3 regions of the Flintibacter porci genome follow, and region 1 is predicted to be linked to each of the others. Evidence: riboswitches for the same ligand, from Rfam matches in the RefSeq annotation. Region 1 holds a riboswitch; each other region holds the start of a gene.
The links. Region 1 has a riboswitch for cobalamin ahead of ACEVJL_RS09805 (ABC transporter substrate-binding protein). Riboswitches for the same ligand answer to the same signal wherever they lie in the genome.
Positions count from the first base shown of each region.

Region 2: another riboswitch for cobalamin. It lies ahead of ACEVJL_RS05350 (sirohydrochlorin cobaltochelatase); the one in region 1 lies ahead of ACEVJL_RS09805 (ABC transporter substrate-binding protein).
Region 3: another riboswitch for cobalamin. It lies ahead of ACEVJL_RS14470 (sirohydrochlorin cobaltochelatase); the one in region 1 lies ahead of ACEVJL_RS09805 (ABC transporter substrate-binding protein).

Region 1 is NZ_JBHEVB010000007.1:169,671-177,383, reverse strand. Features, by position in the region: gene ACEVJL_RS09815 (ABC transporter ATP-binding protein) at 1-600, opposite strand, end outside; gene ACEVJL_RS09810 (FecCD family ABC transporter permease) at 600-1,649, opposite strand; gene ACEVJL_RS09805 (ABC transporter substrate-binding protein) at 1,646-2,683, opposite strand; cobalamin riboswitch at 2,834-3,028, opposite strand; gene ACEVJL_RS09800 (FAD-dependent oxidoreductase) at 3,125-5,899, opposite strand; gene ACEVJL_RS09795 (amidase domain-containing protein) at 5,995-6,492, opposite strand; gene ACEVJL_RS09790 (pyridoxal phosphate-dependent aminotransferase) at 6,663-7,713, opposite strand, start outside.
Region 2 is NZ_JBHEVB010000004.1:63,113-70,825, forward strand. Features, by position in the region: gene ACEVJL_RS05335 (MATE family efflux transporter) at 1-588, opposite strand, end outside; gene ACEVJL_RS05340 (fructose-1,6-bisphosphatase) at 786-2,777, shown strand; gene ACEVJL_RS05345 (aminotransferase class IV) at 2,897-3,748, shown strand; cobalamin riboswitch at 3,821-4,004, shown strand; gene ACEVJL_RS05350 (sirohydrochlorin cobaltochelatase) at 4,159-4,944, shown strand; gene cbiD (cobalt-precorrin-5B (C(1))-methyltransferase CbiD) at 4,934-6,076, shown strand; gene cobI (precorrin-2 C(20)-methyltransferase) at 6,058-6,750, shown strand; gene cobM (precorrin-4 C(11)-methyltransferase) at 6,763-7,539, shown strand; gene ACEVJL_RS05370 (cobalt-precorrin 5A hydrolase) at 7,536-7,713, shown strand, end outside.
Region 3 is NZ_JBHEVB010000017.1:43,886-51,598, forward strand. Features, by position in the region: gene ACEVJL_RS14445 (ABC transporter ATP-binding protein) at 1-335, opposite strand, end outside; gene ACEVJL_RS14450 (FecCD family ABC transporter permease) at 342-1,355, opposite strand; gene ACEVJL_RS14455 (ABC transporter substrate-binding protein) at 1,365-2,510, opposite strand; gene ACEVJL_RS14460 (hypothetical protein) at 2,512-3,057, opposite strand; gene ACEVJL_RS14465 (hypothetical protein) at 3,120-3,623, opposite strand; gene ACEVJL_RS14470 (sirohydrochlorin cobaltochelatase) at 3,639-4,844, opposite strand; cobalamin riboswitch at 5,021-5,227, opposite strand; gene mobQ (MobQ family relaxase) at 5,324-7,021, opposite strand; gene ACEVJL_RS14480 (hypothetical protein) at 7,451-7,657, opposite strand; gene ACEVJL_RS14485 (LLM class flavin-dependent oxidoreductase) at 7,662-7,713, opposite strand, start outside.

The DNA of each region.
Region 1 (7,713 bases):
CATAGCGGCTAAATTCAGGTCGTGGAGGGCGACAACAACGGTACAGCTTACTCCCTTTACAAGCTCCATGAGCTGGAGCTGGTACTGCACATCCAGGTGGTTGGTGGGCTCGTCCAGAATGAGGACAGGGGTCTGCTGGGCCAAGGCACGGGCCAAAATGACCCGCTGGCGCTCTCCGCCGGAGAGGGTGACCATGGAGCGGTTTGCCAGCGCATCCATCCCCACCTCCTGCAGTGCCTGATGGGCGATGGCGTAGTCTGCTGGGTTGTCCCGTTCCAGGGCTTTTTTATGGGGAGAACGGCCTAAAAGAACCATGTCAAGAACGGTAAAGTCAAAGCCCTTGTCGTTGTGCTGGGCCACGACTCCAATTTTCTTGGCGCTCTCCCGGCGGCTCTCCCTGGTTAAATCCCGGCCATTGAGATACACCGCGCCCCCCTGAGGGGCCAGTTGACGGTAGAGGCATTTTAAGAGGGTGCTTTTGCCGCTGCCGTTGGGGCCGATGACCCCCACCAGCTCCCCTGCCCTGGCCTCCAGGGTTACTCCATTCAGAATGTGGTTTCCCTCCAGGGTAACTTGCAGGTCTTGGGCCAGCAGGTCCATCACACCTCACCTCCAAATCCGTACCGCCGCCGGGCCAGCAGAGCCAGAAATACCGGTGCGCCCACCAGGGCGGTGAGGATACCGATGGGAATTTCATTGCCCGGCAGCACCAACCGGCACAGCACATCCATCCACACCAGAAAGACAGCCCCAGTCAGTCCCGCCAGAGGCAGCAGGGTGCGGTGGTCGCTGCCGAAGAGCAGCCGCACCCCATGGGGAATGATGAGACCAACAAAGCCCACCATCCCCGCCTGGTAGACCAGCACGCCCACCATGGCGGCCACCACCAGCAGGTATATGAGCCGCCGCCCGGCCAGCTCTACCCCCAGGGTACCGGCGCAGTCGTCCCCCAGCAGCATCAGATTCAGGGTGCGGTACTGGCTCCAGAAGAACAGCCCGCCCGACACCACCACACCGCAGGCGATGGCGTTGCCCGGCCAGTTGGCTGCCCCCATGCCCCCCATGGTCCACTGCACCAGGGCGGCAGCGGCGTGGTCGTCGTTTTCCAGCACAATACAGAAGTTACCCAGGGCGGAGCACACTGCGCTGAGAGCTACGCCGGACAGCAGCAGTTTTATTGGCGTGGAGCGCCCTCCCAGCCGGGACAGCAGGAGTACCGCCGCAGCGGCCAGAAAGGCCCCCACTGCGCCAAATAACCCCATGGCATTGCCGCCCAGGGCGGTGCCCGCACCAGCCGTCAGTGCCAGGGCGGCTCCCAGATAGGCGCCGGAGGACACGCCCAGGATGTAGGGGTCGGCCATGGTGTTCTGGACCATGGCCTGCATCACCGCGCCGCACAGGCCTAGGCCAGCCCCGGTGGCCGCCGCCAGTACCAGCCGGGGCAGGCGGATGAGCCACACCACATCGTGGACCCCTCCGCTGCCCCATTGACTGCCGTCTCCCAGGCCAAAGAGCTCGTAGGCCATAACCCGGTACACGTCTCCCATAGGGATGGCCATGGAACCCACGCTCACCGCCAGTCCCAGGGATAAGATGAGGGCGGCGGCTAGGATCACCAGGGCCAGGCGTGCTTTTCCGTTCCGACTCACAGGCTCAGCTCCGGGTACATGCCTTGGGCCAGGGTCTTCAGGCCGTCCAGAGTCCGGGGACCGCTGGCGTACATGTCGCCCAGCATAATGAGATGGACGTTACCGTTCTTGACCGCCTGCAGGCTCTGGAGGGCGGGGTCATCCTGAATGAGGGACAGCTGCTCACGCTTCACGCTTTCCGGATCGTCGCCGGAGTAGGCCATGTACACCACAAAGATGACCTCCGGGTCGGCGGCCACCAGGTCCTCCTTGCTGATGGAGTCGGCCTGGGGCATGGCCAGCTCCCCGCCCAGGGCGGTCACCATGTCCCCCGCCAGGGACTTGGCGCCATAGTTGGTGATGCTGCCGCTGATGGGCTCCACCACCGCCACGCGTACCGGTTCCTGTCCCTGTACTACGGACAGAGTGTCAGCTACCTGAGCCTTCATCTCGTCCACCAGAGCCTGGGCCTTGTCCTCCACGTGGAAGATCTTTCCGATGTTCAGAATGTCGGTGTACTCGTTTTCCAGGGTGCGGGTGCCTCCGGGAACGGTGTTGGAGTTCATATAGGTCCCCACACCCTTCTCATTCCAGGCATCCACGTCTCCCAGCTTTTTGTCTCCAAAGTAGGAGCCCCAGGAGAAGATAAAATCGGGTTCCATCAAAGTGACAGTCTCTTTATCCGGGGCAAAAACGGAGTCATCGTAGTGCATTTTGGAGAATCCATCCTGCCACTCCGGCTTTACCTCGTTGTCCAGGCCGTAGCTGGCAATGACGTGGTCCTCCAGCCCCAGGGCGATCATGGTCTCGATGCAGCCTTGATAGACGGCCAGCACCCGCTGGGGGGCTTGGTTGTAGGTGTAGCTTACCTCTTCCCCGGCGTAGTTGTAATTGGTGATAGTGACGGGATAGTAGCCATCGGAGTTGTCCGAGACAGCAGAGGATGTGCTTTGGGAGCCGGAAGTATCCAACATGGGTTGTCCGCTGCATGCGGACAGAGTGAGAGCCAGCGACAGGGCCAGCAGCGCGGACAGGGGGCGTTTCCAGGTATTCATACGATCTCCTTTCTTTTTGTATCTTGCGCATCGAGATGTCCTGCCTCTAGGAAAACAGAAATGCCTGCTTTCCAGGGAAAGCAGGCATCGGAAAAATGGGCGCAACAAACCGCCCAAAAATCCAGATGGGGCTACTTTCTGCGGAAGATACCCACCATGGCTCCCTCAGCAGGCTTCCTGGCTTGCGGATCGGCGCCCGCCGCGCCTTCTCACCCGGCCTTGTTGGCCGGACAATGGCACCTTGCGGCGGACTCCCCGCTTACAGTGACCGGATCGCTCGGGACTTGCACCCGATTTCCTTTTACCCCAGCGGCGAGGCTGGGCACTGAAGGGGCTGATTTTTGTGTACGCTCTATCTTATCAGCACATCCGAGTCTATGTCAATGGAAGAAGAAAAAATTCCCGGCTGAGCGGATGCCCAGCCGGGAAAGAGGTGATGATTTAGGCGAAGAACTCGGCAAAGGAGCGCTTCTCGTCGATGGCGGCCATCATGTCTGCCATCTTGGAGAGGTCACCCGCCAGAATCACGCCGCACAGCTTGCCGGCGGTGAAGTAGTACCGTTCCAGGGTATTCCGGGCCTCGTCGCGGACCTCCACCGTCTTGTACTCCACGCCGGGCTGCTTGCCGGGGTCTCCCAGGGAGAACAGCTCGGTGCCCATACCGTGGAAGGCCAGCACCGGGGCGATGGGCTGGTAGGCCGCCAGCTCTCCGGCGGCGCAGGCGCCCGCCGTCTTGCCCTGCTCCTGGGCCTCAGGCCACAGGGCGTAGTTGACGCCCTGATACTGGGCGCAGTCACCGCAGGCGTACACGCCGGGCAGGTTGGTCTCCATGCGCTCGTTGACCACAATGGCCCGGTCGATCTCAATACCGGCGCTCTGAGCGATGGCGGTGTTGGCACGCACGCCGGCAGACACCACCACCAGCTGGGCGGGGATGATCTCGCCGCTGCCCAGTTCCACGCCGGTGACAGCCTCGCCCCCCTGGATGGACTGGATCTGCACGCCGGTCTCCACCCGGACCTGAGACTTTCCGCAGGCGTCCAGCAGCAGCGCCGCGGCCTGATCGTCCAGCTGACGGCCCATCAGCTTGGGAGCCAGCTCCAGGACGGTCACCTCAATGCCCGCCTTGCGCAGCTCCCAGGCGGCCTCCAGTCCCAGCACGCCGCCGCCGATGACCACAGCCTGCTTGAGGGCATTGCCCATGGCCTGGATCTTCTCCACGTCGCTGAGACGGCGGATGGCTACCACGCCCTGCTTGTCGTGGCCGGGGATGGGCGGGATGAAGCACTCGCTGCCCAGGGCGAAGATGAGCTTGGTGTAGGGCAGCTTGAAGCCGCCGTCCAGCTCCACCTGCTTGTTCTGGGTGTCCACCGCCACCACCTGGCGCTCCAGGATCTGGACGATGTTCTGGGCCTCATACCACCCGGCGGGATGCAGAGCCATCTGGTCGGCGGTGAGGCCGGAGAGCATGGCCTTGGTCAGCATGGGCCGCTGGTAGGCGGGGCCTTCGTTGGAGATGAGCAGGATGCGGCCCGTCTTGTCCCGCTCCCGGATGGCCTGGGCGGCGCTGACGCCGGCGCAGCCGTTGCCCAGGATGACGTAGGTGTTCTGAGTGTCGTTGCGGAAGGCGGTCTCCTCCACCTCTACCTCCACAAACTTGTCCCGGCCCACGCCGCACACCGGGCAGGTGTCCAGAGAGGAGTCGAAAATTTCGCCGCACACCAGGCACTTGACCAGCTTGCGGGTGCCGGAGCCCTTCTTCTCCTCCTTCTTCACGGGCACGTAATACTCGGGGCCGACGCCGCACACCGGGCAGCGCTCCTTGTCCGACTCGAACACCGCGCCGCACACTTTGCACCGCACCAGCTCCTCCTTGGGGGTCTTCTCCTCCCCGGTGAGGGGGACAAAGTGCTCGGGGCCAACCTTACAGACGGGACAGGCCTCCGCGTCGGCGTCAAACACCGCGCCGCACACGTCGCAGCGCACCTTTCCCTTGGGAGCGCGCTGGATGGGATGGAGGTTGTCCAGCACAGACTGGGCAAATTCCATGCCATATTCCCGGGCCTGTTTGAGCTGGTCCTCGCTGGGCTTGAAGCGCACCCGGAAGCCCTCCAGGGTCTTGAGCTTGAGCTGCTTGAGGCGCTCCATGATGTGGGGCACGCCTTCGCCGCTCCAGCCGTAGCTGCCGAAGGCGGAGGCCACCTTGCCCCCGTGGGTGCCAGCAAACATGCCGGTGGTCAGGTCCCAGATGGGCTTGAGGGCCTCACCCACGATGGTGGGGGTGCCCAGCAGGAAACCGTCGGCGTAGAGGAGCTCCTCAGCCACTTTGCCGGCGTCGGCCTCCACCATGTCATACAGGCGCACGTCGATGCCGCCCTTGTCCGTGATACCTTGGGCAATGGACTGGGCCAGCTGGCCGGTGTAGCCGTAGGCACTGACATAGGGAATAATGACGGTGGGCCGGGGGTTGGGATTGATGACGGTGGACCACTGCTCGTAGGTGTCCAGCATGTGGGGAATTCCCGTATCCAGCACCGGGCCGTGGCCGGGGCAGATCATCTCCAGCTCCAGGGGGCGCACCCGCTTCAAAGCGTCCAGCATAAAGCTCTTGAAGGGACCGATGATGCAGTCGTAGTAATACTTGGTGGCCTTCCAGTAGCCCTCCTGGTCGGTAACGGCGCTGGCCAGGATACCGTCGCAGGCGTAGTGGGAACCGAAGGAGTCGCAGGTGACCAGCACCTTGTCCTGCCGGATATAGGTGTACATGGTGTCGGGCCAGTGGAGGTTGGGAACCACCATGAACTCCAGAGTCTTGTCGTCCAGCTCCAGAGTCTGGCCGTCCTTGATGGCGATGGAGTAGAAATCCCGATTGACGATCTCTTTCAAAAAGTTGATGGCGCAGCCGGTGGCCACGATCTTCAGCCGGGGGTTGAGCTCCAGCAGGCGCTCCACGCTGCCGCTGTGGTCGGGCTCGGTGTGGCTGACCACCAGATAGTCCACCTGGTCGATGGGGGTGATGGAGCCCACCTTCTCCAGCCAGCTGTCCAGGCATTTGGCCTTAGCCGTCTCAAAAAGGACGGTATGGTTGGCGGTTTTCAGCACGTAGGAATTGTAGGTGGTGCCGTACTCGGTGTACATGATGATGTCAAACACCCGCAGGTCGTGATCCAGGGCGCCGGTAAAATAAAAACCGGGCTTGAGTTCCAGAATACCCATGTGCAATTCTCCTTTGTGTTAGTTTATTTGGGGCTTACCTGTATTGTATCCTATTTTGCTCCTGCCGCCAATGCTTTTTTAATCAATAACGCGAATTATTTTCGGCTGCCCAAAATATGAATAAATCGGATCTCCTGAAACTCATATGTGCTGAGCGGCCGGAAGTCGGAGTCCTGACTGTGGGCGGCCACTAACACGTTCTCCAACGTGGCGGGGAAACCCACCTCTACCACAACCGGGGTGTGTCCAAACTCATCCCCAGCAAAGCGGAGCTGGACAAAATCGCCGGGCAGAAGGTCCTCTATGGAGGCGGACACCCCCACCGGTCCCCGGTTTTCCTGCTTGCGGATCAAAAAATTATAAAAATAGGGCACTCCCGTCCAGGCGGGAGCTTTGTTGTTTGGGCCAATGTAGTACCAGCCCAAATCCGGGGTGTAATTCATAAAGGGCGCCCCTGCGTAGAGGCACTGGGAGGCGAAGTTGGTGCAGTCGCCCCCCAATTCATCAAAATTATAAAATCGTGGATTTCGGCTGAAGGCCCAGCGGTGGGCGTAGCGCACCGCCGCGTCCCGGTCGTATGGTATGAGCGGCATGGTCCTCTCCCCTTTCCGCCTATCCTATGCGGCCCGCCCATTCCGTGACAATAAAAAACGTGGGAGCGACGAAGAATGTCACTCCCACGTGATGCTTTATAACGGGCTTAGAGGGGAAACGAAGTTTCCCATAAAGTTCTTTTGTCTACTTTTCTTTCAAGAAAAGTAGATCAAACCTCCTTGCCGGAGAGGAAGCACTCCAGACGGTCCAGGCCGGCCTTGATGTTCTCCATGGAGGTGGCGTAGGACCAGCGGATGAACTCAGGGGCGCCAAAGCTGGTGCCGGGCACCACGGCCACCTTGCCGTACTTCAGGAACATGTTGCCGAAGTCGTCGGCGTCCTTGATGACGTGGCCGAAGAGCTCCTTGCCGAAGATCTTGCTGATGTTCATCATGACATAGAAGGCACCCTCGGGCTTGATGCAGGAGACGCCCTCGATCTGGTTCATGCGCTCCACCATGTAGTTGCGGCGCTCCTCAAAGGCCTCACGCATCTTCTCCACGGTCTCCTGAGAGGCGGAGAGAGCCTCGGCGGCAGCGGCCTGAGAGATGGAGCTGGGGGAACCGGTGCAGTGGCCCAGATAGTTGCCGATCACCTTGGAGATGGCGGCGGGAGCGGCCACGTAGCCGATACGCCAGCCGGTCATGGCATAGGACTTGGACACGCCGTTGACCAGCAGGGTGCGGGCCTTCACATCCTCGCCCAGAGCGGCGAAGCTGAAAAACTCCTCGTTGTCATAGGCCAAGCGGTAGTAGATCTCGTCGGAGATGACATAGATGTCCTTCTCCACACAGACCTTGGCGATCTCCTCCAGCTCCTTGCGGCTGTACATCATGCCGGTGGGGTTGGAGGGGTTGTTGAGGATCATGCACTTGGTCTTGGGGGTGATGGCAGCGGAGAGCTTCTCAGGAGTGATCTTGAAGTGCTCAGCCTCGGTCGCCTCCACCACCACGGGCACGCCGCCCACCATGCGGATGAGCTCAATGTAGCTGACCCAGTAAGGAGCAGGCAGGATGACCTCGTCGCCGGGGTTCACCAGAGCGCGCAGAGCCACATAGACGCAGGGCTTGGCGCCGTTGGAGACAGCCACCTCAGCGGGAGTGTACTCCACGCCGCAGTCCTCCTTCAGACGCTGGCAGATGGCCTTGCGCAGGGCCACAGTGCCCACAGAAGGCGTATACTTGGTGTCGTTATTCTGGATGGCCTGGATACCAACCTCC
Region 2 (7,713 bases), on a different contig from region 1:
TCCCATATGCAGACCAAAGATAAATACCGGGTCCAGGCAAATATTCAAGACCGCGCCGATGAGCACGCTGAGCATAGCCACCAGGGCCTTACCCTGGGCACTGATAAAGGTATTCAGTCCCAGAGCCAGCTGGACAAAGATGGTACCGATGAGGTAGATGCCGATGTAATCCATGGCATAGCCGATGGTATTTTCCGAGGCGCCGAAGGCATAGAGAATGGGTTCTTTGAAGATGCTGAATCCCACCGTAAGAGCTACCGCGGCAATCAGCAGCAAAGTCAGAGAGTTGCCCAGGATTTTTTCCGCCTTCTCCCGGTTGCCCGCACCCAGCTGGATCGAGGCCAAGGGCGCGCCGCCCTGGCCGGCAAAGGCGGCAAAGGCAGATACCAGCATAATAATGGGGAAGGTGACGCCCACGCCGGTGAGCGCGATGTCTCCCACCTCCGGGATGTGGCCGATGTAGATTCGGTCCACAATATTATAAAGCATATTGATGACCTGAGCCGCTACCGCCGGTACCGCCAATTTCAGCATCAACGGGCCGATGGGGGCATTGGCCAGGCGTTCTTCGTCACGGGTCTGCGCCAAGGGAACTCACTCCTTTTTTAAGATGGTTCATTATAGCACAAAATTCTCAGAGTGAAAAGATAGCGCATATCTTTTCTCTTAGCACCTCTTTATCCTATTTAATTTTTTGTTAAAGAGCGCCAACACACTTGCAAGCATCGACTAAATGTGAAATAATGTGTTCGCGTCTAATTCTCGCACTTGAAGGAGGTTTTGAAATGAAGCGGAAAAAGTCATTTTCTCAGGAAGAACTACGTTATCTGAAATTGTTGGCTCAGCAGTACCCCACCGTACAGGCCGCCAGCAGCGAGATTATTAACCTTCAGGCCATTTTGAACCTGCCGAAAGGCACCGAGCACTTCATCTCCGACGTCCACGGAGAGCACGAGGCCTTTTTACATATTCTCAACTCCTGTTCCGGTGTCATCCGGGAGAAGGTAGACGACCTGTTTGCCTCCACCATCTCCAAGGGAGAGCGGGACGAGCTGGCCACCCTCATCTACTATCCGGAGGAGAAGCTGGAACAGCTCCACCGCCAGATGAAGGACATGGATGAGTGGTACCGCATTACCCTCCACCGCCTCATCGAGGTGTGCCGCTTTGTCACCTCCAAATATACCCGCTCCAAGGTGCGCAAAGCCCTGCCCAAGGATTACGCCTACATCATTGACGAACTCATCCACACCAACTACGCCGAGGCCGACAAGCGGGACTACTTTGAAAATATCATCTCCACCATCATCGACCTGGAGCAGGCCGACGGCTTTATCGAGGCGGTCTCCGCCGTCATCAAGCGCATGGCCGTGGATCACATGCACATCGTAGGCGATATCTTTGACCGCGGTCCCCGGGCGGACATCATCATGGACTCTCTGCTGGATTACCACAGCGTGGACATCCAGTGGGGCAACCACGACATTCTCTGGATGGGCGCCGCCTCCGGCTCCCGCACCCTGGTAGCCACTGTGCTGGCCAACTCCATCCACTACAACAATCTGGAAGTAATCGAGACGGGCTACGGCATCTCCCTGCGCCCCCTGTCCGTCTTTGCCAACGAGGTATATAAGGACTGCGACGTCCACCGCTTTGCCGTCAAGCTCACCGGCCCCGACGCCGACCAGTACAGCGAGAAGGACAAGCTCCTCTCCGCCCGGATGCACAAGGCCATCACCATCATCCTCTTCAAGCTGGAGGGCCAGAAGCTGCTGCGCCATCCCGAGTATGGCATGAGCGACCGCCTGCTGCTGGACAAGATCGACTACGCCAACAAGTGCATCACCATTGGAGACACTACCTATCCCCTGGAGGACGTGGACTTCCCCACCGTGGACCCCAAAGACCCCTACGCCCTCACCCCCGAAGAAGATACGGTCATCAATCAGCTCACCGCCTCCTTCCTGCGCAGTGAGAAGCTGCAAAAGCACATCCGCTTCCTCTACTCCAAGGGCAGCCTCTATAAGGTCTTCAACGGAAACCTTCTCTTCCACGGCTGTATCCCCATGACGGCGGATGGGGAGCTGCTCTCCTTCCAGATCGGCGGCAAGGAGCGGAAAGGACAGGAGTTCCTGGACTACGCCGACACCGCCGCCCGCCAGGCCTACTACCACAAGCTGGGCACCCCGGAGCGGCAGCTGGGCATGGACTTTCTCTGGTTCCTCTGGGCCGGGCGCAACAGCCCCATCTTCGGCCGGGACCGGATGACCACCTTTGAGCGCCGTCTCATCAAGGACGAGAGCGCCTGGACCGAGCCCAAGAACCCCTACTACACCTATTATCAAGACCCCGCCGTGTGCGATATGCTCCTCAAGGAATTTGGCCTGGAAGGCCCCCACTGCCACATCATCAACGGCCACATCCCCGTCAAATCCAAGAAGGGCGAGAGTCCCATCAAGGGCGGCGGCAAGCTTATCGTCATCGACGGCGGCTTCTGCAAAGCCTACCAGCCCACCACCGGCATCGCCGGCTACACCCTCATCTACAACTCCTGGGTGCTGCGCATCGTCTCCCACGAGCCCTTCTGCGGTCGGAAAACCGCCATCGAGAAAAACATGGACATTGCCAACAGCTCCCGGGTCTTTGAGCGTATGGACACACGCATCAAAATCGCGCAAACTGACATCGGCGCCAAACTCCAAGCTCAGGCTGATGCCCTGCGGGATCTGCTCAGCGCCTACAAAGCCGGCGCCGTCCCCGAGGACCACCGGGAATAACGCTTTACTTTGCCCGCCAGGTCTGCTATGCTAGGGGCAGAAGGAACTGGCCTGCGATAGCCCCTGGAACACTCTGCTCCGGGTACATATCAGGACACATTGGAAAGGATCGAGAAACCATGTGGAAAAATGTAGGATATTATAACGGAACCATGGGTCCTCTGGAGGAGATGACCGTCCCCATGGGGGACCGCGCCCTCTACTTCGGCGACGGTATCTACGAGGCCACCTGCGTGGCAAACCGTATTCCCTTCGCCCTGGACGATCACCTGGATCGGATGTACAACAGCCTGCGCCTGCTGGAGATCCCCTTCACCATGGAGCGCGACCAGGTCAAGGCCGAGCTGCAGAAGGTCATCGACGCCGCGGAGGACTCCCCCATCCACTTCCTGTACTGGCAGATCTCCCGTGGTGTTGCCATGCGCAACCACCCCTTCCCCGCCAATACGGAGCCCACTCTGCTCATCTATGTGAAGCCCCATACCATGAAGTCCATGGACAAGCCCTATAAGCTCATCTCCATGGAGGACATCCGCTTCAAGCTGTGCAACATCAAGACTCTGAACCTCATTCCCAGCGTACTGGCTAACCAGCGCGCCGTGGAGCAGGGCTGCGACGAGGCCGTCCTCCATCGGGGCAGCAGGGTCACCGAGTGCGCCCACAGCAACATCTCCATTCTGAAGGATGGGGTGCTCCAGACTGCCCCCACCGACGAGCTCATCCTCCCCGGCATCACCCGCAAGCACCTGCTGGCCCTGGCCAAGGAGCACGGCATCTCCGTTTTGGAGAAGCCCTTCTCCATGGTAGAGCTGATGAACGCCGACGAGGTCATCGTCACCAGCTCCAGCGCCCTGTGCATGAAGGCGGAGTCCATTGACGGCATCCCCGTAGGCGGCAAGGATCCCCAGCGTCTCAAGCTCCTCCAGGACGCCTATCTGGAGAAGTTCCAGCGGGAGACCCAGCCCAAGTAATCCGGTTCTTTGGCCCGGCGCACTCTGCGCCGGGCCTTTTCGTTGACAGAGGGGCCAAGGTTGGGTACAATAAGAAAAAAATCGCCAGCGGGTGCCCGGAAGAAAAGGCCGGGAGAATAGGGAAGCGGGTGCAACGCCCGCGCGGGACCGCCGCCGTAAGGGGGAGGACCGCTCCAGCGCCACTGCAATGCTTGCGGGAAGGGGGAGCGGGCCGGGGAACCCAAGCCGGAAGACCTGCCCACTGACCCACACTGCCTGAGGCTGAAGGCAGGGCCTGCCGCTCCGGACGGACCAAACGGAGAGGCGGAAGACCACGGACCGCTATGCGGCCCGTCTTTTGTGTTGTCTTTTGCGCCCCTTCTCCCCTCAGGAGGAGGGGCGCGCTGGCTTGTTCCAAGGAGGATTTTACCATGAAGGAAGCGCTGTTGACGGTGAGCTTCGGCACCGCAGTGGAGCAGGCCCGTCAGGCGGATATCTGCGCCGTGGAGCGCGCCGCCGCTCAGGCTCTCCCCCACCTGCCCGCCTATCAGGCCTACACCAGCCCCACCATCCGCCGCATTCTGGCCCGGCGCGGCGTGGACATCCCCGGCTTTGTGCCTGCTCTGGAGCAGCTGGCCCAGGACGGCGTGGAGCGGGTCTATGTTCTGCCCACCCACCTGCTCCCCGGCTATGAGTATGACGACCTGCTGGAGGCATCCGGGCAGATGCGTTCCCAGTTTCAGCAGCTGCGTATGGCCCCCCCTCTGCTGGGAGACACCTGGGGTGTGCGGGCTCTGGCGCAAATTCTGTGTGACCGTTTCCCTTGCCAGGAGGGCCAAGCCGTGGTGCTGCTGGGCCACGGCACTGAGCACCCGGGCAACCTGGTCTATCCCGCCCTCCAGGGCGTGCTGGACTGGCTGGGCCGGGAGGACATTCTCATCGGAACGGTGGAGGGCTGGCCCCAGGCGGAGGACGTGCTGGAGCAGCTGAGCCGCCAAAACTGCCGCCGGGTCCTGCTGGCTCCCCTGATGCTGGTGGCGGGCACCCACGCCGTGGAGGACATGGCCGGCCCCGAACCCGAAAGCTGGAAAAACCGCCTGGAGGCCAGCGGCTATGAAGTGACCCCCATCTTTGAGGGGCTGGGCCGCCTGCCCCAGGTGCAGGAGATGTACGTCCACCGTCTCAAGATGCTTGTGGAGGAGAACCATGGCCTTTGAGCACTACGTCACCGCCGGTGGAAAACGCCTGCGCTGCGGCTACACCACCGGCACCTGTGCCGCACTGGCCGCTGCCGGAGCGGTACGGTTGCTGCTCACAGGCCGCCCGCCCGATCTGGTGGCTATTGACACCCCCAAGGGCTGGCGGGTGGAGGTGTCTCTCACCCAGCCTCAGCTGGGAGAGGGCTGGGCCCAGTGCGCCGTCATCAAGGACGGCGGGGACGATATCGACGCCACCCATGGTCTGCCCATTGTGGCCCGGGTAGCGCGGCAGGGTGGCGATACCATTACCATCCGCGGCGGAGAAGGTGTAGGCCGGGTGACACGGCCGGGTCTCGACCAGCCGGTGGGCGAGTGGGCCATTAACCGGGTGCCCCGCCAGATGATCACCCAGGCGGTGGACCGGGAGCGGAAGGCACTGGGCTGCACCGATGGATTTTTGGTAACTATCTCCGTCCCCGGCGGGGAAGAGGCCGCTCAGCGCACCTTCAACCCCCATCTGGGCATCGAAGGCGGCATCTCCATTTTGGGCACCTCCGGCATTGTGGAGCCCATGAGCGTCCAGGCCCTGGTGGACACCATGGCTCTGGAGCTGCGGCAGGCGGCGCTTCACAGCGACGGCCGCCTGGTGCTGGTGCCCGGTAACTATGGCCTGGACTTTTTAGCCCAGCATGACCTGATTCCCGAGAGCATCCCGGTGGTCCGGTGCTCCAATTTTATTGGCGAGGCTCTGGATCAGGCCCGTCTGGAGGGCTTTCGGGAAGTTCTGCTTGTGGGCCACATCGGCAAGCTGGTCAAGCTGGCCGGAGGCATCATGAACACTCACTCCCGCTGGGCGGACGGCCGCCGGGAGTTATTCTGTGCCCACGCCGCTCTGGCGGGCGCGGACCGAAACACTGCCCGGGCTCTTATGGACTGCCCCACCACCGACGGCTGTCTGGAGGTTCTGGACCAGGCAGGGCTGCGGGAGGAAGTTTTGTCCTCCCTGCTGGAGGCCATTCAGGGACACCTGGACCGGCGCTTCGGCCCGGAAGGGACGGTGGGTGCCGTCCCGTTTAGCAATCAATATGGCCTTCTCGGCCTGACCCCCAAGGGGAAGGAGTTAACAGATCGATGGAACAACAGAAATTAGGAACCTTTTACGGCGTGGGAGTTGGCCCCGGCGACCCGGAGCTGCTCACGGTAAAGGCCATCCGCACATTAGAAGCCTGTCCTGTGCTGGCCGCACCTCAGACGGCCTCCGGAGAGATGACAGCTCTGAACATCGCCAAGCAGGCCGCCAATCTGGAGGGCAAGACTCTCCTGCCCCTCCACTTCACCATGTCCCGAGACAAGGCCAAGCAGCACCAGACCCATGTGGAGGCCGCCCAGGCGGTGCGCTCTTATCTGGAGCAGGGTCAGGACGTGGCCATGGCGGTGCTGGGAGATGTGTCGGTGTACTCCACCTACTGCTATTTGATGGATCTATTAAAGGATGAGTTCCCCTGTGTCATGGTACCGGGGGTGCCCGCCTTCTGCGCGGTGGCCGCCCGGCTTGGCCGGAGCCTGACCACCATGAACAGTCCCCTGCACATCCTGCCCGGAGGCGGCGAAGGTCCCGGGGAGACGTTGGACCTGCCCGGAGCCAAGGTACTGATGAAGTCGGGGCGCAACTTTCCCCAGGTTCTGGACGCTCTGGAAGCGCGGGGCCTGCTGGAACAGGCGGCCATGGTGGAAAACTGCGGCCTGCCCGGAGAGCGGATCTGCCCCTCTCTGGAGGAGAAACCCAAATCCAGTGGGTATTTTACTACGATTATTATACCGTAAGGAGGGAAATCCATGGTCCATTTTGTGGGTGCCGGCCCCGGCGGGCCCGATCTCATCACCCTGCGAGGGGCTCAGCTGCTGGGTGAGGCCGACTGCGTCATCTACGCGGGTAGCCTGGTAAACCCCACTCTGCTGGCTATGACCCGTGAGGGCGCCTCCATTTATAACAGCGCCCAGATGACCCTGGAGCAGGTGCTGGCCGTCATCAGAGAGATGGAACAAAGCGGCAAGACCACGGTCCGGCTCCACACCGGCGACCCCTGTCTGTACGGTGCCATCCAGGAACAGATGGACCAGCTGGACGAGCTGGGCATCTCCTGGGATGTGACCCCCGGTGTGTCCTCCTTCTGCGGGGCCGCGGCGGCGGTAGGGACCGAGTACACCCTGCCCGGGGTGAGCCAGAGCGTCATCATCACCCGCATGGCGGGGCGCACTCCGGTGCCCGAGCGGGAATCTATTGCCGCTCTGGCCGCCCACGGAGCTACCATGGTGATTTTCCTGTCCGCGGGCATGCTGGAGGGACTATCCTCCGAACTGCTCAAAGGCGCCTATACCCCGGACACCCCCGCCGCCCTGGTGTACAAGGCAACCTGGCCAGAGGAGAAGGTGGTGCGCTGTACCGTAGGCACGCTGGCCCAGGCGGGACGGGAACACCAGATCTCCAAAACTGCCCTGGTGCTGGTGGGGGACTTTTTGTCCCACAGCTACCAGCGCAGCCTTCTCTACCACCCCGGCTTTACCACCGAATTCCGGCAGGGGGATGGCTCCCTGGATGGAGCGGCACTATGAAGCTGGAACTGATCGCCTTTACCCAGCGTGGCAATGCCTTGTCAGAGCAGTTGGCCAAAACTCTGTCCGACCACGGACACCAGGCTGCCTGCACCCGGGATGGGCTGAAGGCAGAGGAATGGGCAGAGCGGGCTTTCTCCCGCTCTGAGGGACTCATTTTTGTGGGGGCAACGG
Region 3 (7,713 bases), on a different contig from region 1:
CCGAATTTCCCCGTATAAGGATATCGGCCAGTTGCCACAACATCTTCGCAATTCATCATCTCAGGATTTACCCGTTCGGTCAATACAACGGACAGCCTTTGCGCCATTTCTTTGCCCGGCATTTTCTCCGCCTGTTGTCCATCTAACCATACAACGCCACACACGGGTGGCAACTGCTGGATAATACTGCGCAAAATAGTTGTTTTTCCTGCACCGTTTGGTCCTATCAATGTAACAATTTCGCCTTTATTTATTTCAAGCTGAATATTGCGGATGAGCGGTATACCATTATAACCAACAGTTAAATCTTTTGTATATAGATAGCCATGATTCATTCCCGATTACCCCATCTTTTCTCTTTTCCGGCGTAGCATAATGTAGATAACCACCGGAGCGCCCAAAATTGCAGTTACCGTGCTGATCGACAACTCGGTGGGAGTAAATACTGTTCTTGCCAGCAAATCGCAGAACAGGCAGAATGACGCACCTCCTAAGAAGCAAGCTGGAATCATTAAAATCGGCTGTGTTGTACCAAACAAGCCTTTGACAAGGTGAGGAACGGCGATTCCGACGAAGGATACCGGTCCAGCAAATGCAGTTACACAGGCCGAAAGGATACTGGACAGGATCACCAGCACAATACGGAAACGTGATACATTAAGCCCCATATTCTGCGCATAGGCTTCACCCATCTGATAGGCGCTAATTGGTTTGGATAACAGAAACACAAAAAACATCGTAATAAGCACTACGATTGCCATAACTTTTACATTGTCCCAGTTAATCCCCGAAAAGCTGCCCAGAGACCAATTGTGCAGATTTACAATATCCGCATCATCCGCAAATGTAACAACAAAGTCAGTCACAGCAGAACAGATATAGCCGATCATGACGCCGCTGACAATGAGCATTGCCATCTGATTGATGACTTTGGACATTAGAATAACAAAACCCATGCATAACATGGAACCGGCAAAGGCCGCAAGAATCATCAGCCATGAACCGAGCTGTACTGAAAATTGCAGGGACGCTACCATCACCAATGCGACAATCAGCTTTGCACCGGATGAAACGCCCAGCGTAAACGGGGTTGCGATTGGATTGTGGAAAAAGGTTTGCAGCAGATATCCGGATAATGCGAGGGCACCTCCCAAAATCACCGCTGCAAATGCTCTTGGCGCTCGGACCTGCGTAACAATTTCTGTGTAGGTTTCATCCGTTCCGATTCCTTGAAGGATTTTAGGAATCTCAGAAAATGGAATATTAACGCTTCCGATACATAGGTTCATGACCAGAAACAAAAGCAGAAGCACAAATAAAACAACAAATGCAGCAAAATATCGTTTTTTCTTCATCTGTTTGTATCACTCCAACTTGTAAATATAGGTAAGGCTCTGATCATCTCCTTGCAGCATGTTATGGATATCTGCGATGATGGTGCCAAGTTCCATAGTGGACTGGTAAATGTTCTGGGTTGTACAATAAACATTTCCATTCTGCACAGCCTTGAAGTTCTCTAAAAGCTGACTTTTCGTTAATAATTCATCCCGAGATTTGAGTTCCCCGTCTACTGTGCTGTTATAGATGATATAATCGGCATCCTTTGCCTGTGCATAAAAAGCTTCCATCTCCATGCTCATGGTGGAAGATTTACTTTCATCATCGGGATCTTGTTCCAAAATATAGGTTCCACCAGCCATTTCAATCATTTTCGCCAGATAATCGGACGGTCTGCGTACGTTAGCCTCGCCATTGGTTGTGATATAAAAAAATGCAACTGTTTTTCCGGTAGGCTGTGCTCCGCTGACAGACTCAAACGCCTGTTTTTCTGCATTGAACGCTGACTCAGCAGCTTCCTGCTGTCCGGTCAGCAATCCATAGAGTTTTACCCATTCTGTTCTGCCGAGAGGGTGAGACTCATAACTGGAATAATCCACCAAAACCGGGATTCCAAACTTCTCCAGCTGTTCCTTCACTTCGGGCGTATGAAAAATCATAGTGTTCTCAATCGCCAAGCTGCAATTCTCATCAATGAGGTGCTCATAATCCGGAGCGGAATATTTGCCAGCATATAGAATATTTCCAGATTCCATTGCCGCACGCACTGGTTCAATATACCAGCCATCGCTTTTCAGCGCACTGAAACGGATCGTATCCAACGCATCCATCGAAACAAACATATCCATCACAGCCGAGGCAACTAAATAAATGTTTTGGATCGGTTGGTGCAGCTGCACAATGTTTTCATCCAAACCGGATGGCTCTGGTTTTCCCTCTGGGATTACCAGATACTGCGTACCATTGGAGATGGTAATAAGCGCATATCCATCATTGTAATAGTCCACTGCAAATTCCTCAGCATAATCGAGAGGCATACTGTGATCGAAGGTTAAATCCGGACTGATATCAGTATTACGTGTTTCCAGCAAATCAGCTTCAGAAGGTGAACCGCAGGAGGATACAGTAAATATGAGGATAAAACACAATAAAACTACTGCCATTTTTCTCATTTTATTTGCTCCTCCGTTTCTTATGAATCCCAAAAAAGGAGATAATTACGACTATGGCAATTACAATTACCGTTCCTGCAACCATAGCCATCATTTCAAAAGATGTGTCTTGTTTTATGGTGTCTTGGAGGAAGGTTAATGTATATTCGATTTCATGTGGTGTGCTCATTGCTGTGGTATTCGCAACGACCGCTATTGGCATATCAAAATCTATAATCGGAAGTTCAAAAGTGGAATTTCCAGCCTCCTGGAGTGGTTTAAAAGTTTTATTTTCTACCTTCATGTAGTCATAGTTCGGGCTGCTCCATTCAATCTGAACATAACCCTTTCCACCCCGTACAGTCATAATTGCCGGAGATGTAATAGTCGCCCGTCCGCTTCCACCCTCCAGTATGACTTCTATGGAATATTCACCATCCTCCAGATCAACCGTTGCTGCTTCCGCAGATGCTGAAGCAGGAAATACCATAATGGATGTGATACACATCACCATCAATAGCCCAAGACAAAATTTTTTCACCAGATAGGGAAATATGCTTCTCCTCATATTCGTCCTCCTCTCCAGATACAAATCTGTCCCTGCCGTTAAGAGCAGGGACAGAGCATGGTTTATTCAAGTTTTTCTGGGTTCGATACAATTACCTCATGATCGTACCACTTTCCCTTTGTACCGATTAGCGCAAGGTTAAACGGCTCGTCCAGAACCGGAACTGGAACATCAAAACCGTTGACCTCTTCGCTTATTCCATCCTCATAAGTTACAGTATCCACAGTAGGCTGCAAAAGTTCTGCCCCATCTTTCTGGGCATCCTCTGCGGTGCCTGGGAAAAGATTGACAATATTCTGAGAGGTAAGCGAAATGTGAATGGTCATTTTACCGTCCTGAACCGTCAGCTTTCCTTTACCATCGCATGTCTCGTTGACACGGAACATGCTGCTGTCCGTTTCAAAATCAGCAGAATAGATGCCATCTTCCAGAGTTGTTTGTTGTTCCAGCGAAACAGCTGGAGGGCTGGAGCCGTCCTGAGCAGATGTATCCGTCTGATTGCTGCATCCAACGGCGAAAACAGCGACCAAAGCAGCCATACACAGGAGTATCGTTCTTTTTTTCATGCTCGATCTGTTCCTTTATTGATTGATTACAGCACCAGTATGTGCAACATATAGCTCCTGAATGGCTGGAATCTGACCGAGGCCTGCAATCTGAGTATCAACGCTCTCAAAAGCGCCGGATGCGTTGAACATACTCTTCCAGGAATCAGCATCATCGCCTGCCATATCATTGTTTGCATGGTCACCTGCAACGACCATCAGAGGACGAAGGATGACTTTCTTATAACCAGCTTCTTTGATGCTTTCAATAACAGCTTCGCAGGCGGTTTCTTCCGGTTCACCCTCAACGGTACCGATAAATACATTGTTGTATCCCAGAGCCTCCATCTGAGCCTGCATCTGGCTGTAAGATACCTTTGCTGTGTGGGAAGTACCGTGACCCATAAATACGAATGCAACGCCGTCTGCCTTTGCTTCATCCAGAGTCTGGTATCCAGCTGTCTTAACCGCTTCTGCGGTAACAGCCTCTGCAACAGCTTTTTTATCTTCATTGATGACAGTTGCATCGGTACCGACATCGCCCAGAAGAGGAGCAGCGATCTGAACCGATTCAAATTTATCCTGATAAGCTCCTACGGTTTCTGCCAGCTCATCATACTCAGCACCATACATCAGATGGGTAGGCTGAATCACCAGATTCTTAACACCATTTTCTACCGCACGGTCAAGTGCCTGCTGGACGTTATCGATCTTTTCTCCGTCACGAGCCTGCACATGATTGATAATGATCTGGGCGGTAAATGCTCTTCTGACCGACCAGTCCGGATAGGCTTCCTGCAAAGCGTCCTCAATGCTCTTGATATCAGCAACACGGCTGTCATTAAAAGAGGTTCCGAAGCTGACTACGAGCAGTTCATTTTCGCCGATTTCATCACCGTTGAGGGGATCATCTTTAGAAGCATCACCAGTATCCCGTCCAAAATAGTCTGGATCTGCAAATTCGCCGGAAACCAATTCCTTTTGGGCATCCGTCAGGGCATCCCAGGCAGCCTTTGCGGCCTCACATTGTTCATCCGTGTTTTCGTTTCGTTCTTGCACATAGATTGCGTCAATCAGCTTGGCCACCTCATCAGCAGCAGCTTGATCGTCAGAGACTGGATTGGTAGAAGACACCTCGCCTAAGTTGTCTGATGTCTCACTTTCCTGAGAACCGCAGGCAGCAAGAGATGTTGCAATGCACATCGCAAGCAGGAGTGCTACAAATTTTTTCATGTTCTTCATTTTACTTTCCTCCATTGATTTATATCTTTTTGTGGTTTAAGCCACGAAAAAGCAATAGTAAAGTAAAATGGAGAAAAGTATGCTAAAGATATGCAAAAAAAGCAGCAGTCATACATGACTGCTGCTGCCGTTTTTTCGCAACAAAATAGCCCATTTCTCCATAACTCGAGAGCAAATAGACTTTAACAACCTGAGCAGGTCTCCTGACTTGCGTATCATAAGCCTTCCGCACAGCCTTCTCAGGATTAACTCCCAATGACCGACTTTCGTCATGTGCGGTGCCTCCGCGCATACAGTGGCGGTACCGTTCCGGATTCCAACCGGATTCACTATTCTCCATCAACACTATACGAAATTGATGGCACTCAGATATCATATTTACTTAGGATAAAAGTATCATAGTAATGCATATTTGTCAAGCAACTAACAGACGATAAAAATTCTTATTAGTAAAACTTCAATATATTTTATAACATCAATTAGCGCTCTTGTTCCTTGCGCTTTCCCTTGTTGGAAATCTGCTGCTCCTTCTGCACCTGCCGCACCATCCTCCGCACAGCCTGCCGCTCCATATCCTCATGCAGCATCCGGGAAACCGTCTTTTTGCTGTCAAACATCAGAAGCGGGCTGTATTTCTCACCGTAAACCTGCTGTGCCCGGTTCTCCGCTTCCTGCTCCTTGTCGGGGCGGATGGCCTGTCTTGCTTCATACAGCTGCACTGGGTCGAAGCCCTGGGCCTGCTCCCGAAGCCCGGCATACTCGTTCAGGGCAGCGTCCAACTCGGCGGAATATTTCTGTTCCTGTTCTTCCAGCCGTTTCAGGCTCTGCTCCATGGTGGCGATGTCTTTAGGGAATTGTTCGGCAGCATCTTCCTCGGTATATGCCAGCGACGCCAGAAGCAGATTTTTCTCCGAACGCAGTTCCTCCAAATCCTCTGTCAGCGCCGCAATCTTTGCCGCCAGTTCCCGGTGCCGGAACACATGGACCGCAGAGAGCGCCTTTTTCTCGGACAGCAGGCTGCGGCGCTCTTTTGTCTTATCCCGAATGTCCTTTGCCAGCTGATGGTACTGTGTGAGGGCAGGGCGCAGCGTATTCAGCGAAGCATTCAGGCGTTCCTTGCCCTTGCGGAGATACCCCAGCTGATAGCAGAATAGCAGCAGATTTTTTCGCAGATTTTCCATGGCCTCGGCAAGTGCCGGGATGGTATTTTTAACTGCCTGCGCCAGCTTTTTGACCTGTCCCCTCAGCTCCCGGAGCAGGGCATTGTCGGCCTTGATCTGCCGGTTCAGCTCGCACCGGTCAGAGATGATACCCTTTTTTTCCATGGCTCTGGCAACCACACCCTCATGGACCGTGGGCCGCTCCAGCAGACCACGCTCGGCATGGCTGCGGTGGTAGATGCGTTCCTCATGTCCGGTGCGCTCCAGATGGCGGTTTGCCACATCTGCCCATGCAGCCCGCCACAGAACAAGTTGCTCATCGCTGTTCCAGCGTTCCGTGATGGGATTCTGTCTGCCATATTTGGTACTTTTGGGATACTTGGATACCCGTTCATAATCCTGGGCCTGCGCTGCGGACGGGGTCATATACACCTTCTTTTTGCCCACCTTGTACTGATACTGCTTCTCCCATCCGTCGGCCTGTGCCTGTTTGAACTCAGCGGCAGTAAAGCCCCGTTCCTCGCCGTCTTTGATGCAGAGATATTCTTTCTCAGTCTTGTACTGCCATTTTCCCTTTTCATCCAGTGGGCGCACCGTCAGCAGGATATGGGCATGGGGATTGTGTCCGGGAGGATATGGGTCATGGATGGCAGCATCAGCGCACATCCCGTCTGCCACGAACTGCTCCTTGATGAAATCTTGCAGGAGCTGGATTTGTTCCTCTCGGCTCAGTTCTATGGGCAACGCCGCCACAAATTCACGGGCGAGGCGGCTATCCTTTGCGGTTTCGGTTTCCTCCACGGCGTTCCACAGGTTTTCCCGATCCTGCCACTCTGCGGGGGCGGTGGCTGGCAGAAAAACCTGCCGCCACCCAAGGCCCTGTTTGCGGGTGTAGTCGTGCTGCACCCCGTCATACTCGTTGAGCATCCGGGAACAGCTCAGATAGGCCGCAGCAGCTACGACGGAGCGTCCGGCTCCACGGCTGACTATCTTAGCCTCCAAATGATAAATCGCCATAAATCACCTTGTCCTTTCTGAAAGGGGTGCCCCGAAACAGGGCACCCTTGTTTTCGCTCAGTGCGTCGTGAAATACGACGCACCACCAGCAGGGGCGGAACGATTCGTTCCACCCCTGTATCTGTGTCAAGCTGCCGGTGGCAGGTTGACGCAGGCAGGCGGCGGGATGGGGTGGCAATATACCACCCCATGAACAGGGGCTTCCAAAACGGAAACCCCTGCGTCGACTGCATGGGCAAGGCTGGCAGTTTGGCAGAAATGCAGCCTTGTCCAGCGGCTCCCGCAGGAGTCGCAATCCCCCTCGGAGAGCGCACGTGCCCGACCAACGGGAGGGCTACCACCGCCTGCTTTAGCAGGTGGTGAGTAAGTGCGCCCTTCGGGATAAAAAAGAGGAAGGCCCCCGGTTTCCCGGAGACCTCCCAGCAGTTTTCAATCGTGTCCTGCCAGCTTTCGCCGCAGGTACTCTTCCAGATTATCAAGCCCTACCGCCTGTACTTCCGGCAGCACTTTTTCCAGTACAGCGCCCTCCTGAATGAGCCGCCTTGTCCGGGCTTTTCGCTCCTTCACCCGGTCCCGTGCCTGGGCTTCCTCCAAGCGGTGCTTTGCCTGCAACAGTTTCTTTTCTTCACTTGTCATGGGATTACCTCCGCTTCTGCCAGATCAGGTCATAGCCCAGCACATCGGCCAGTTCC